Frankia alni ACN14a: one gene and its partner. The protein of the gene in region 1 interacts with the protein of each later gene in a pairwise test. Links are inferred from orthologs where the notes say so. Each region holds a gene or a part of one and is shown in the gene's direction. Other genes may lie near its edges. The genes, in order: FRAAL_RS19875 and FRAAL_RS26055.

Region 1 (7,083 bases):
CTCCAAGGACACCTGGGTGCTCGCCGCCGAGCGCAACCCGCGAGAACCGGCGCTGCCGATGGCCCGCCCACCCGGTGCCGCCGCCCGCCCCGCCAGCGGCCCGGACCACGGTCCGGTCTCCTCCGACCAGCAGCAGCAGCAACAACAGCAGAACCAGGCCGGCCCCGCGGCCGCCGCCGGGATCGCCGGTGCCGCTGCGACCGCCGTGACCGCTGCGACCGCCGTGACCGCCGCGACTGCTGTGACCGCCGGGAGCTCGGGATGCTGAGCCGGATCGCCGAGTCGCTGTTCTGGATCGGCCGCTACGTGGAGCGGGCCGAGTCCACCGCCCGCATCCTCGACGTACACGTCCACCGGGTGCTGGAGGACCCCTGGCTCGACGCGGGTTCCGCCGGCCGCGAGCTGCTCGCCGTCATGGGCCAGCCCGCGACCTTCCACCAGCAGGTCGACTCCCGCACGGTGACCGAGACCCTCGCCTACGACCCGGCGCGGCCGTTCAGCATCACCGGGGCGCTCTCGGCGGCCCGGGAGAACGCCCGCAGCGCGCGCGTGGTCGTCTCCAGCGACGTCTGGGAATGCCTCAACGCCACCTGGAACGACCTGCCGCACACCGAGGAGCTGGCCCGCCGGCTCGGCCCGCACGTGTTCTTCCGCTACGTCCGCGAGCGCACCGCGATGCTCGCCGGGCTCGTCGACGCCACCCTCGCCCGCGACGACGGCTGGCGGTTCCTGGTGCTCGGCCGCAGCCTGGAACGCGTCGACATGACCTCCCGGCTGCTGTCGTCGAGCATCAGCGACGACCCGCACTCGCAGAGCTGGATCAGCCTGCTGCGCTCCTGCGGCGCGCACGAGGCGTACCTGCGGACCTACCGGCGCGCCGTCGACGCCGCCCGGGTCGCCGAGTTCCTGCTGCTCGACCGGCTGTTCCCGCGCTCGGTGTACTGGTCGCTGGCGCTGGCCGAGGACATCCTCGCCGAACTCGACGGGGGCCGCGGCCGACCCCGGTCCACCGTGGACGACGCCGCCCGGCGCACCGTCGGGCGGACCCGCACGGAGCTGGAGTTCCACAGCGTCGCCGAACTCGTGGAGAACATGCCGGACCTGCTCGCCTCCCTGCAGAGCACCTGCTCGTCGGTCAGCGCCGAGGTGACGGCCCGCTACTTCGCCCGGGAGGCGCCGCGGTCCTGGGCGATGGAGGTGCCGGCGTGAACCGGCCGTCGCGGCTGACCCGCCCGGCCAGTCCCACCCGGGTGGTCCGCCCGGCCAGGGGCGACGGCGCGGCCCGGTGGACGCGGCGGGCCCCGGCGCCGCGCCGGGGGCGGCCGGCGAGCCCGACCCGCTCGATGGGCCCGACCCGGCCCACCCGACCCACCCGAGGGGACTCCTGGTGAGCTGGCAGATCCGCATCGAGCACTCGACGGGCTACCGCTACGCCAGCCCCGTGCTGTCCTCCTACAACGAGGTCAGGATCATCCCGCAGACCGCCGCGTCCCAGCTCACGCTGGAGGCCACGGTCCGCACCGAACCGGCGGCGACCACCTACCGCTACTGGGACTACTGGGGCACCCAGGTCACCGCGTTCGACCTGCACACCCCCCACACCGAGCTCGTCGTCACCGGCCGGTCGATCGTGCAGACCGCCGCGGCACCGCACCCCCCGACCGACGTCCCCACCTGGGAGCGGCTGGGCGCCGACCCGGTCGCGGACGAGTTCGTCGAGTACCTGCGCCCCTCGGCGTCCACCCCGGAGCACCCCGAGCTCGCCGCCGCCGCCCGCGACCTGGCCGCCCGCCACGGGCCGCGGGAGTTCATCCCCGCCGTCGGCGACTGGGTCCGCGAGCGGCTCGCCTACCGGACCGGCACCACCGGTGTGCACACCTCCGCGGTGGAGGCGTGGCGCCGCGGCGAGGGCGTCTGCCAGGACTTCGCGCACCTCGCCCTGGTCCTGATGCGGGCGGCGGGCATGCCGGCGCGCTACGTCTCCGGCTACCAGCACCCCTCCGCCACGGCGGAGGTCGGCGAGACCGTCGAGGGGCAGTCGCACGCCTGGGTGGAGGGCTGGCTCGGCCGGTGGTGGGGCTTCGACCCGACCAACGCGGTCCCCGCCGGCGAGCAGCACGTGGTCGTCGCCCGCGGTCGCGACTACAACGACGTCCCGCCCGTGCGCGGCGTCTTCTCCGGCGGCACCTCGACCTCCCTCGGTGTCACCGTCGCCGTGACCCGCCTGGCCTGACCCCGCCGGCGGCGACCCCGCGGCCCGAGGGTGTCGCGGCCCGAGGGCGTCGCGGTGGGGAGACGTCGCGGTGGGGAGGCGTCGTGGTGTGCGGGGCGTCGGGGTGTGCGGGGCGTCAGGGCGTGCGGGGCGTCGGGGCGTGAGGACGTCGCCACGTGGGGACGTCGCCCCGCAGGAACGGCACCGTAGTCTGGACGGCATGCGCATCGCCGTGTCGTGATCGGATGATGTCCCGCCCCGGTGGCGTTTCCACCGCCGTCCGTAGCCGTCTGACGTCACCACGGCGTCGCCCCCGAAAGAGGCCCAACCTCAATGATCATCGTGTCCGAGCTCGAACTGCGCGCCGGAGCCCGCACCCTGATCGAGCCCGTCTCCTTCCGGGTGCAGCAGGGCGACCGGATCGGTCTGGTCGGGCGCAACGGCGCGGGTAAGACGACGCTGCTGAAGGTGCTGGCGCGGGAGGGCATTCCGTTCGCCGGCGGCGTCGACGTCCGCGGGGAGCTGGGCTACCTCCCGCAGGACCCGCGCGCCGGCGACCCGACCGACACCGCCCGCGACCGGGTGTTGTCCGCCCGCGGCCTCGACGTGCTGCTGCGCGAGATGGAGAAGCTGCAGCTGGAGATGGCCGAGCTGGTCGACGCGAAGGCGCGGGACGCGGCGATTCGCCGCTACGGCAGCCTGGAGGAGCGCTTCGGCACCCTCGGCGGGTACGCCGCCGAGGCGGAGGCGGCGCGGATCTGCTCGTCGCTGGGCCTGGCCGACCGGGTGCTCGCCCAGCCCATCGGCACGCTCTCCGGCGGGCAGCGCCGCCGGGTCGAGCTGGCCCGGATCCTGTTCGCCGGGTCCGGCAGCTCGGATGCGACGCTGCTGCTCGACGAGCCGACGAACCACCTCGACGCCGACTCCATCGTCTGGCTGCGTGACTTCCTGCGTGCGCACAACGGCGGCCTCGTCGTCGTCAGCCACGACGTCGACCTGCTCGACCGGTGCGTCAACAAGGTCTTCCACCTCGACGCCAACCGCGCCGCCCTCGACGTCTACAACGTCAACTGGAAGACCTACCTCAACCAGCGGGAGCTCGACGAGCGGCGCCGTAAGCGGGAACGCGCCAACGCCGAGAAGAAGATCGACTCGCTGAAGGCGCAGGCCGACAAGATGCGGGCGAAGGCGACCAAGGCCCGCGCCGCCCACCAGATGGACCGCCGCGCCGAGCGGCTGGCCGCCGGCCTCGCCGACGTCCGCGTCGCCGACCGGGTGGCGAAGCTGCGCTTCCCGGACCCGGCACCCTGCGGGCGCACCCCGTTGACCGCCAGCGGCCTGTCGAAGTCCTACGGTTCGCTGGAGGTGTTCACCGACGTCGACCTGGCGATCGACCGGGGGTCGAGGGTGGTCGTCCTCGGGCTCAACGGCGCCGGCAAGACGACGTTGCTGCGCATCCTCGCCGGTCAGGAGCGCGCCGACACCGGCGAGGTGCATCCGGGGCACGGCCTGCGGCTGGGTTACTACGCGCAGGAGCACGAGACGCTGGACACCGACCGCTCCGTGCTCGACAACATGCGGGCCGCCGCACCGGGCACCTCCGACGTGGAGCTGCGGCGCATCCTCGGCGCGTTCCTGTTCAGCGGTGACACCGTCGAGCAGCGCGCGCAGACGCTCTCCGGCGGCGAGAAGACCCGCCTGGCGTTGGCCGGCCTGGTGTGCAGCTCGGCGAACGTGCTGCTGCTCGACGAGCCGACGAACAACCTCGACCCCGCCTCCCGGGACGAGGTGCTCGCCGCGCTGACCACCTACAAGGGCTCCGTGGTGCTCGTCACGCACGACCCGGGCGCGGTCGAGGCGCTCGATCCGCAGAAGGTGCTGATGCTGCCCGACGGCGTCGAGGACAACTGGTCACCCGATCTGATGGAGCTCATCACCCTGGCGTGAGGTCACCCTGGCGTGATGCCCGCCGGGCGGCCGGTCGCGGCGTCCGGGCGGCCGCGAGGTCGGGGCGTCCGCGCCACCGGGCCCGCGCGCACCCGCCGCACGGCCGGCGGGTCGGACTTGCCAGACTGGGACGTCAGGTCGGAGGGGACACCGGCCTGACCCGAAGTGGAGAGTCTTTGTGAGTACGCAGGGCGGCACCAAGGCGGTTCTGGCGGCGCTGGCCGCCAATCTGGGCATCGCGGTGACGAAGTTCGTGGCGTTCCTGCTCACGCAGTCGTCGTCGATGCTCGCCGAATCCATTCACTCGGTCGCCGACTCCGGCAACCAGGGTCTGCTGCTGCTCGGCCAGCGCAAGTCGGCCAGCCCGCCGGACGAGGAGCACCCCTTCGGGTACGGCCGCGCGCGGTACATCGCCGCCTTCCTCGTCGCCATCGTGCTGTTCAGCGTCGGCGGGCTGTTCTCCGTCTACGAGGGAGTCGAGAAGCTGCGCCATCCGCACGAGCTGGAAAGCGGCCTCATCGCCGTCGTCATCCTGGTGATCGCCGTCGGGCTCGAGTCCTACTCGCTGTCCACCGCGGTCCGCGAGTCGAGCAAGACCAGAGGAGACCGCTCCTGGTGGCAGTTCATCCGGGAGGCGCGCGCCCCGGAGCTGCCGATCGTCCTGCTCGAGGACCTCGCCGCCGAGCTGGGGCTGATCTTCGCTCTGCTCGGCGTCGGGCTGACCCTGCTGCTCGACGATCCCATCTGGGACGGCGCCGGCACCCTGGCCATCGGCATCCTGCTGCTCGTCGTCGCGGTGCTCGTCGCGACCGAGGCGTACGGCATGCTTGTCGGGGAGGCCGCGACCCCGCAGGCCGTCGCGACGATCCGCGGCACGCTCGCCGCCGCACCCGGGGTGACGAAGGTCATCCACCTGCGGACCCTGCACCTGGGCCCGGACGAGTTGCTCGTCGCCGCCAAGATCGGGATTGCGCCGACGGCGACGATGCGGGAGGTCGCCGCGACCATCGACGGCGCCGAGGAGGCGCTGCGGGCGTCCCTGACGGTCCCGATGCGGATCTTCCTGGAGCCGGACATCCCCCGCGACGCGCTGCCCCGACCGGCCGCGAGCGGCACCGAGGCGACCTCCGCACCTGCCTGACGCCGTCCGCCGGCGCCGTCGGGCTCGGAGCCGGTCGCGGCCGTCGGCGGGCGCGGGTCAGGCCTGGGGGCCGCCGAGGCAGAGTCGCAGGGCGAGGGCCCCGATCGCACCCAGCGACACGAGGATGACCGGCAGGCTGCCGGCCTGCAACCGGTCGCCCGGCCGGGCCGGTCGGGGCCGGGGTGCCACCGCCGCGACCAGCAGCCAGGGAAACACCGGCAGCCAGCTCCGTTCCGCCCCGCCCTCGGCGAGGCCCAGCGGCACCGCGAACAGCACGGTGGCCGTGGCGCCGACCAGGAACGGCCAGCCCGGCGTCAGGCGTAGCCGGCGCGCGGCGCGGACGGCGACGGGACCGGTGGCGAGAACCAGCACGGTCAGGTCCAGGAAGAGCCAGGCCAGCGCGGCTCCGGCCGACGGCCGCGGCGCGCTGGCCAGGGTCAGCCCGTCCGGCCAGGAGAAGCCCCAGGCGTAGAACAGCCACAGTGGCAGCAGCGCGCCGAGCCCGGTGATGACGTTGAGCAGCGGCCGGCGCCGAACGAAGTAGGCGGCTGCGACCGCGACCCCCAGCCACACCGGGGCGTAGCCGAACAGCGCCGCCAGACCCAGCAGCAGTCCGCTCGCCAGCGCCCACCAGACCGACCGGCGCGCCGGCTCGCAGCCGACCACGCCGACGGCGACTGCCAGCGCGGCGAGCGTGGCGGTGACGGCGTCCGGGGAGGCCGCCATCCATCCGCTCCACGGCGCCAGGACGAGGACGGGAACCAGGCGGCGGGCCGCGGTCTCGTGGCACAGCGAGCGCACGGCGACGCACACCACCGGGACGGTCAGCGCGCCGAGCGCGGTGAACAGCACGCCGATCGTCACGGCGCCGTGCAACCCCGCCCGGGTGAGCAGCCAGGTGGCGAGCACCGGCCCCGGCGGGTGCGCCGGCAGCACGGCGACCGCGCCGGCGGCCGCGTGTGGCGTCGTCGTCGTGTAGGCGGCGAGCAGGCCGCGCGGGTCGTCGCCGACCGCGCCGGCCGCCTCGAGCAGGTCCGCCGGTGCGCGCAGACCGGCGGCGAGATCCCCGGGGGCGACCAGGGCAAGCGCGAGGCTCCACGCCAACGAGCCCACATAGCCCAGCAGCAGCAGAGTGCTCCAGGGCAGTCGGAACGCCACCGACCGCGCGGCCGGGGCTGCGCGGGTGGTGACCGGTGGCGCGGCGGTCGGAGTGGTGTCGGTCGGGGTGGTGGCGGTTCCCATGACGGGGTCGGCGGGCTGGGTGCCGCCGGGCTGTGTGGTGCTGTCGGGCTGTGTGGTGCTGTCGGGCTGTGTGGCGCCGCCGGGCCGGATCGTCGACGCCCACCAGGCCGTGACCGCGATCATGACTGCGGCGACCGCGAGCGGGACGACGACGACGGGGTCCAGCCGCGGCTGCCAGCCGTCGTGCCACGGGGGGCTCGTCAGGCCGAGATCGACGTCGGTGCCTGCCAGCACGGCGGTGCCGGCGAGCCCGAACGCGACCAGGACCAGCCAGATCCCGGCCTCGGCGAGTTCCGCGCGCACCGCCGGCCCGAGCGCCGTGGTGCGCGCGCCGGCCCGCCGGTCCGCCGATCCGCGCGCGGCCGCCGGGACGCCCGTCCGCTCCGACGCACTGCCGGTGACGCTCACGGCCTCGCCTCACCGGTCGCCGCGTGCCGGGACGTACCCGGCGCCGAACCGGCGATCACCACTTCACGGGCCACCCCTGCACGGTAACGAGTCTCCCGCCGGCGGCGGTCCAGGGCCGATCGGCGCGCGGGTC
Region 2 (4,641 bases), 1.6 Mb from region 1 along the record:
CGGGCGATCCCGCCGGGCGGGCGGCGGGCTCGGTGCGGGGGAACTCGGTGCGGCGGAACTCGGTGCGGGTGGACGGGCCCGAACAGCAGAAATCGCCCCGGCGATCCGCCGGGGCGAGCTGCGTTATTCGAACCAAGTAGACGCCGGCCCGCCAGGTCGCCTCACGGGCGTAGGTCGCTCGAAGCGACTTTTATTGGGTCCGGGGGCCATGATGCGGGCCGGCGACACTCAGTTTAACGGATGGATCGCCCCAGGTGTTCCCCACGCGGGAAGCCGGACGAACGACCCGCATCGGGTGCTGGCCGCCAGGCCGGGGCGAGTCACCCTCCGCTTCCGACCCGGCACGCGACGACCGACCAGGTGGACGGCAGGGCGGCGTCGACCCGGCACGCACCGTGCCTGTGACCCGACCGGGCGGGCCCGCCCCTGCCCTGGGTGTCCAGAGCGGGTAGCCTGAGCAGACGGTGGCAGAAGGGCCTTTCGGAGGCCGTGAAGTGAGACCGTGGATAGAGGCGAATGGCCCCGTGACAGCACCGACGGTTCCTGCGTCAGGACCTGACTTCGGACCTAATGAATGGCTGGTCTTCGAGATCTACCAGCAGTTTCTCGAAGATCCGCAAAGCGTGTCGCCGGAGTGGCGGGAGTTTCTCTCCGACTACCGGCCCACCGCGCCGCCGGCCGGCCCCGGTGCGGACGCGCCCGCCGCGGAGGTGGCACCAAGCGGGATCTCGCCCGACGGTGAGGTCGCGCACACGGCGCCGCCCGCGGCGAAGCCTACTCCGCCTGCGGCCCCGGCGTCCGTGCCCACTCCGGCCCCGCCCGCGAAGCCCGCCGCGGCGGCGCCCGCGAAGCCCGCCACGCCCGCACCCTCCGCGCCCGCGAAGCCGGCAGCCACCGCGCCCGCCGCGGCCGCCAAGCAGCCGGCACCCGCCCCCGCCGGCGCGCAGGGCTCGGCCACCACGCCGCTACGCGGCGCGGCCGCCCGCGTGGTCAGCAACATGGAGACGTCGCTGCACGTCCCGACCGCCACGTCGGTGCGGGCGTTCCCGGCGAAGCTGCTCGCGGACAACCGCATCGTCATCAACCGGCACCTGGCCCGCTCCAGCGGCGGCAAGGTGTCGTTCACCCACATCATCGGCTACGCGATGGTCAAGGCCCTGGCCGACCACCCCGCCATGAACGCCTCCTACGCCGAGGTCGGCGGCAAGCCGGCGCTCGTCCAGCCGGAGCACGTCAACCTCGGGCTGGCCATCGACCTGGTGACCCCGAAGGGCCGCCAGCTCGTCGTCGCCGCGGTGAAGAAGGCCGACACGCTGGACTTCAACCAGTTCTGGGCGGCCTACGAGGACCTGGTCCGCCGCGCCCGGTCGAACAAGCTGACCACCGACGACTTCACCGGCGTCACCATCAGCCTGACCAACCCGGGCGGCATCGGCACGGTGCACTCGGTGCCCCGGCTGATGGAGGGCCAGGGCACGATCATCGGCGTCGGCGCGATGGAGTACCCGGCCGAGTTCTCCGGCGCCGCGGCCAACACGCTGGCCCGGCTCGCGATCTCCAAGACGATCACGCTGACCAGCACGTACGACCACCGCATCATCCAGGGCGCCCAGTCCGGCGAGTACCTGCGCCGGATGCACCAGCTCCTGCTGGGCGAGGACGGCTTCTACGACGAGATCTTCCAGTCGCTGCGGGTGCCGTACGAGCCCATCCGCTGGGTCTCGGACATGCCCGTGGTGCACGAGGGCGACCTCGACCACAACGCCCGGGTGCTGGAACTGATCCACGCCTACCGGGTGCGCGGCCACCTGATGGCCGACACCAACCCGCTCGAGTTCGCCATCCGCAGCCACCCCGACCTGGACATCATCAGTCACGGGCTGACGCTGTGGGACCTCGACCGCGAGTACGCCGTCGGCGGGTTCGCGGGCCAGCGGACGATGTCGCTGCGCGACGTGCTCGGCGTCCTGCGCGACTCGTACTGCCGCCGGGTCGGCATCGAGTACATGCACATCCAGGAGCCCGACGAGCGGGCCTGGATCCAGGCTCGGGTCGAGCGCTCCGCGGAGCGCCCGGACCCGGCCGAGCAGCTGCACGTGCTGGAGCGCCTCGGCGCCGCGGAGGCGTTCGAGTCCTTCCTGCAGACGAAGTACGTCGGCCAGCGCCGGTTCTCCCTCGAGGGCGCCGAGTCGACCATCCCGACGCTCGACGAGGTGCTGGAGCGCTCCGCCGACGCCGGCATCGACGAGGTCGTCATCGGCATGGCCCACCGCGGCCGGCTGAACGTGCTCGCCAACATCGTCGGCAAGTCCTACCGGCAGATCTTCGCCGAGTTCGAGGGCCACCTCGACCCGCAGACGGCGCACGGCTCCGGCGACGTGAAGTACCACCTGGGCGCGGAGGGCGTGTACACCGGCCGCGAGGGGCGCAAGGTGCCCGTCTCGGTCGTGGCGAACCCGTCGCACCTGGAGGCCGTCGATCCGGTCACCGAGGGCGTCGTCCGCGCCAAGCAGGACATCCTGGACAAGGGCACGGCCGGCTTCACCGTCCTGCCGATCCTCGTCCACGGCGACGCCGCGTTCGCCGGGCAGGGGGTCGTCGCCGAGACGCTGAACCTCTCCCAGCTGCGCGGCTACCGCACCGGCGGCACCATCCACCTGGTCATCAACAACCAGGTCGGGTTCACCACCTCGCCGGAGTCGAGCCGGTCGTCGGTGTACGCCACCGACGTCGCCCGGATGGTCCAGGCCCCGATCTTCCACGTCAACGGGGACGACCCGGAGGCGTGCGTGCGGGTGGCGGCGCTGGCCTTCCAGTACCGCCAGGCGTTCAACAAGGACGTCGTCATCGACCTGCTCTGCTACCGCCGCCGCGGCCACAACGAGATGGACGAGCCGTCGTTCACCCAGCCGCTGATGTACGACACCATCGCCAGCAAGCGCTCGGTGCGCAAGCTCTACACCGAGGCGCTGATCGGCCGCGGGGACATCACCCGCGACGAGGCCGAGCAGGCGATGAAGTCCTACCGCGCGGAGCTGGAGAAGGCGTTCGCGCAGACCCGGGACACCACCCCGTCGGGCACCGCGCCGCAGCCGCGGATCGTCACCACCCCGGAGGAGGCGGCCGCCGCCGCCGCGGTCAGCACCGCGGTCTCCGCCGAGGCCGTGAAGAAGGTCGTCGAGACGCAGGTCAACCTGCCCGACGGCTTCACCGTCCACCCGCGGCTGCGCCCCCAGATCGAGCGGCGCGCCCAGATGGTCGAGACCGACGCGATCGACTGGGCGCTCGCCGAGACGCTGGCGTTCGGCACGCTCATGCTCGACGGCCGCTCGGTCCGCCTGACCGGGCAGGACAGCCGCCGCGGCACCTTCGGTCAGCGGCACGCCGTGCTGGTCGACCGGCACAGCGCCGAGGACCACACCCCGCTGCGGACGCTGCGCTACGGCGTCGACGGGACCGAGCACAACGACGGCGTCGGCACCTTCTACGTCTACGACTCGCTGCTCAGCGAGTTCGCGGCGATGGGGTTCGAGTACGGCTACGCCGTCGCCCGGCCGGACATGCTGGTCCTCTGGGAGGCGCAGTTCGGCGACTTCGCCAACGGCGCCCAGTCGATCATCGACGAGTTCATCAGCGCGGGCGAGGCGAAGTGGGGCCAGCGCTCGGCGCTGGCGCTGCTGCTCCCGCACGGCTACGAGGGCCAGGGGCCGGACCACTCCTCCGCCCGCATCGAGCGGTTCCTGTCGCTGTGCGCGGACAACAACATGACGGTCTCGGCGCCGTCGTCGCCCGCCAGCTACTTCCACCTGCTGCGCCGGCAGACCCTCTCGCCGGTGCGGCGCCCGCTGGTCGTCTTCACACCCAAGTCGATGCTGCGGCTGAAGGCCGCCACCTCGACGGTGGCGGAGCTGACCGAAGGTGGCTGGCAGCCGGTGATTCCCGACGACTTCGTCACCGACCCGTCGACGGTCCGCCGGGTGCTGCTCTCGGCCGGCAAGGTCTACTACGACCTGGCCGCCGCCCGGGGCCGGCACGACGACGCCGAGCGGTTCGCGCTGCTGCGGGTCGAACAGCTCTACCCGACTCCCGGGCCGGAGCTGGCGAAGGCGCTCGAGCGCTACCCGAACCTCACCGACGTCGTCTGGGTGCAGGAGGAGCCGGCGAACCAGGGCGCCTACCCGCACATGGCGCTCAACCTCGGCGAGTTCCTGCCCGGCGGGATCCGCCTGCGCCGGATCTCCCGGCGGGCGGCGGCGGCACCGGCGTCGGGTTCGTCGCGGGTGCACGAGCGCGAGCAGCAGGCCCTCGTCGAGGCCGCGTTCGAGGACTGAGCAGTCACCGCCTGAGCGACACCTGGCGGCTACGTTACGGACGGCCGCCAGGTACGGCATCGACGAGGAGGACGGACGGTACCGGCAGCACCGGTACCGTCCGTCCTCAATGCCGTCGGGCAGCAGGATGCCGTCGGGCAGCAGGGTGCGGCTGAACAGCGGGACGCGCGCGAGACGCCGCCGGGGACGACGGGAGCGGGATGTACTTCACCGACCGAGGCATCGAGGAGCTCGCCGACCGCCGCGGCGCGGAGACGGTGACCTACGAGGGGCTCGCCGACTCGCTGCGGGCGTTCGTCGACGTCCATCC

What was found.
Region 2: the proteins of FRAAL_RS19875 (region 1) and FRAAL_RS26055 interact in binary tests that used the Escherichia coli proteins (3 or more experiments, as listed by UniProt). The link is inferred for Frankia alni ACN14a from one-to-one orthologs.

What each region holds. Positions count from the first base shown.
Region 1 is NC_008278.1:4,932,069-4,939,151, reverse strand. Bases 1,950-4,852 are described here. They hold FRAAL_RS19875 (ABC-F family ATP-binding cassette domain-containing protein), read left to right. Parts: upstream 1,950-2,545; coding sequence 2,546-4,159; downstream 4,160-4,852. Other genes in these bases: FRAAL_RS19870 (cation diffusion facilitator family transporter), read left to right, coding at 4,338-4,852; FRAAL_RS19880 (transglutaminase family protein), read left to right, coding at 1,950-2,233. Outside these bases: FRAAL_RS19890 (circularly permuted type 2 ATP-grasp protein), read left to right, coding at 1-268; FRAAL_RS19885 (alpha-E domain-containing protein), read left to right, coding at 262-1,209; more of FRAAL_RS19880, read left to right, coding at 1,388-1,949; more of FRAAL_RS19870, read left to right, coding at 4,853-5,300; FRAAL_RS19865 (hypothetical protein), read right to left, coding at 5,358-6,950. UniProt on the Escherichia coli protein: Genetic data indicate it may be involved in ribosome assembly or function.
Region 2 is NC_008278.1:6,488,302-6,492,942, forward strand. What follows is about bases 211-4,531. They hold FRAAL_RS26055 (multifunctional oxoglutarate decarboxylase/oxoglutarate dehydrogenase thiamine pyrophosphate-binding subunit/dihydrolipoyllysine-residue succinyltransferase subunit), read left to right. Parts: upstream 211-524; coding sequence 525-4,331; downstream 4,332-4,531. Also shown: FRAAL_RS26060 (DUF6104 family protein), read left to right, coding at 4,532-4,641. UniProt on the Escherichia coli protein: E1 component of the 2-oxoglutarate dehydrogenase (OGDH) complex which catalyzes the decarboxylation of 2-oxoglutarate, the first step in the conversion of 2-oxoglutarate to succinyl-CoA and CO(2).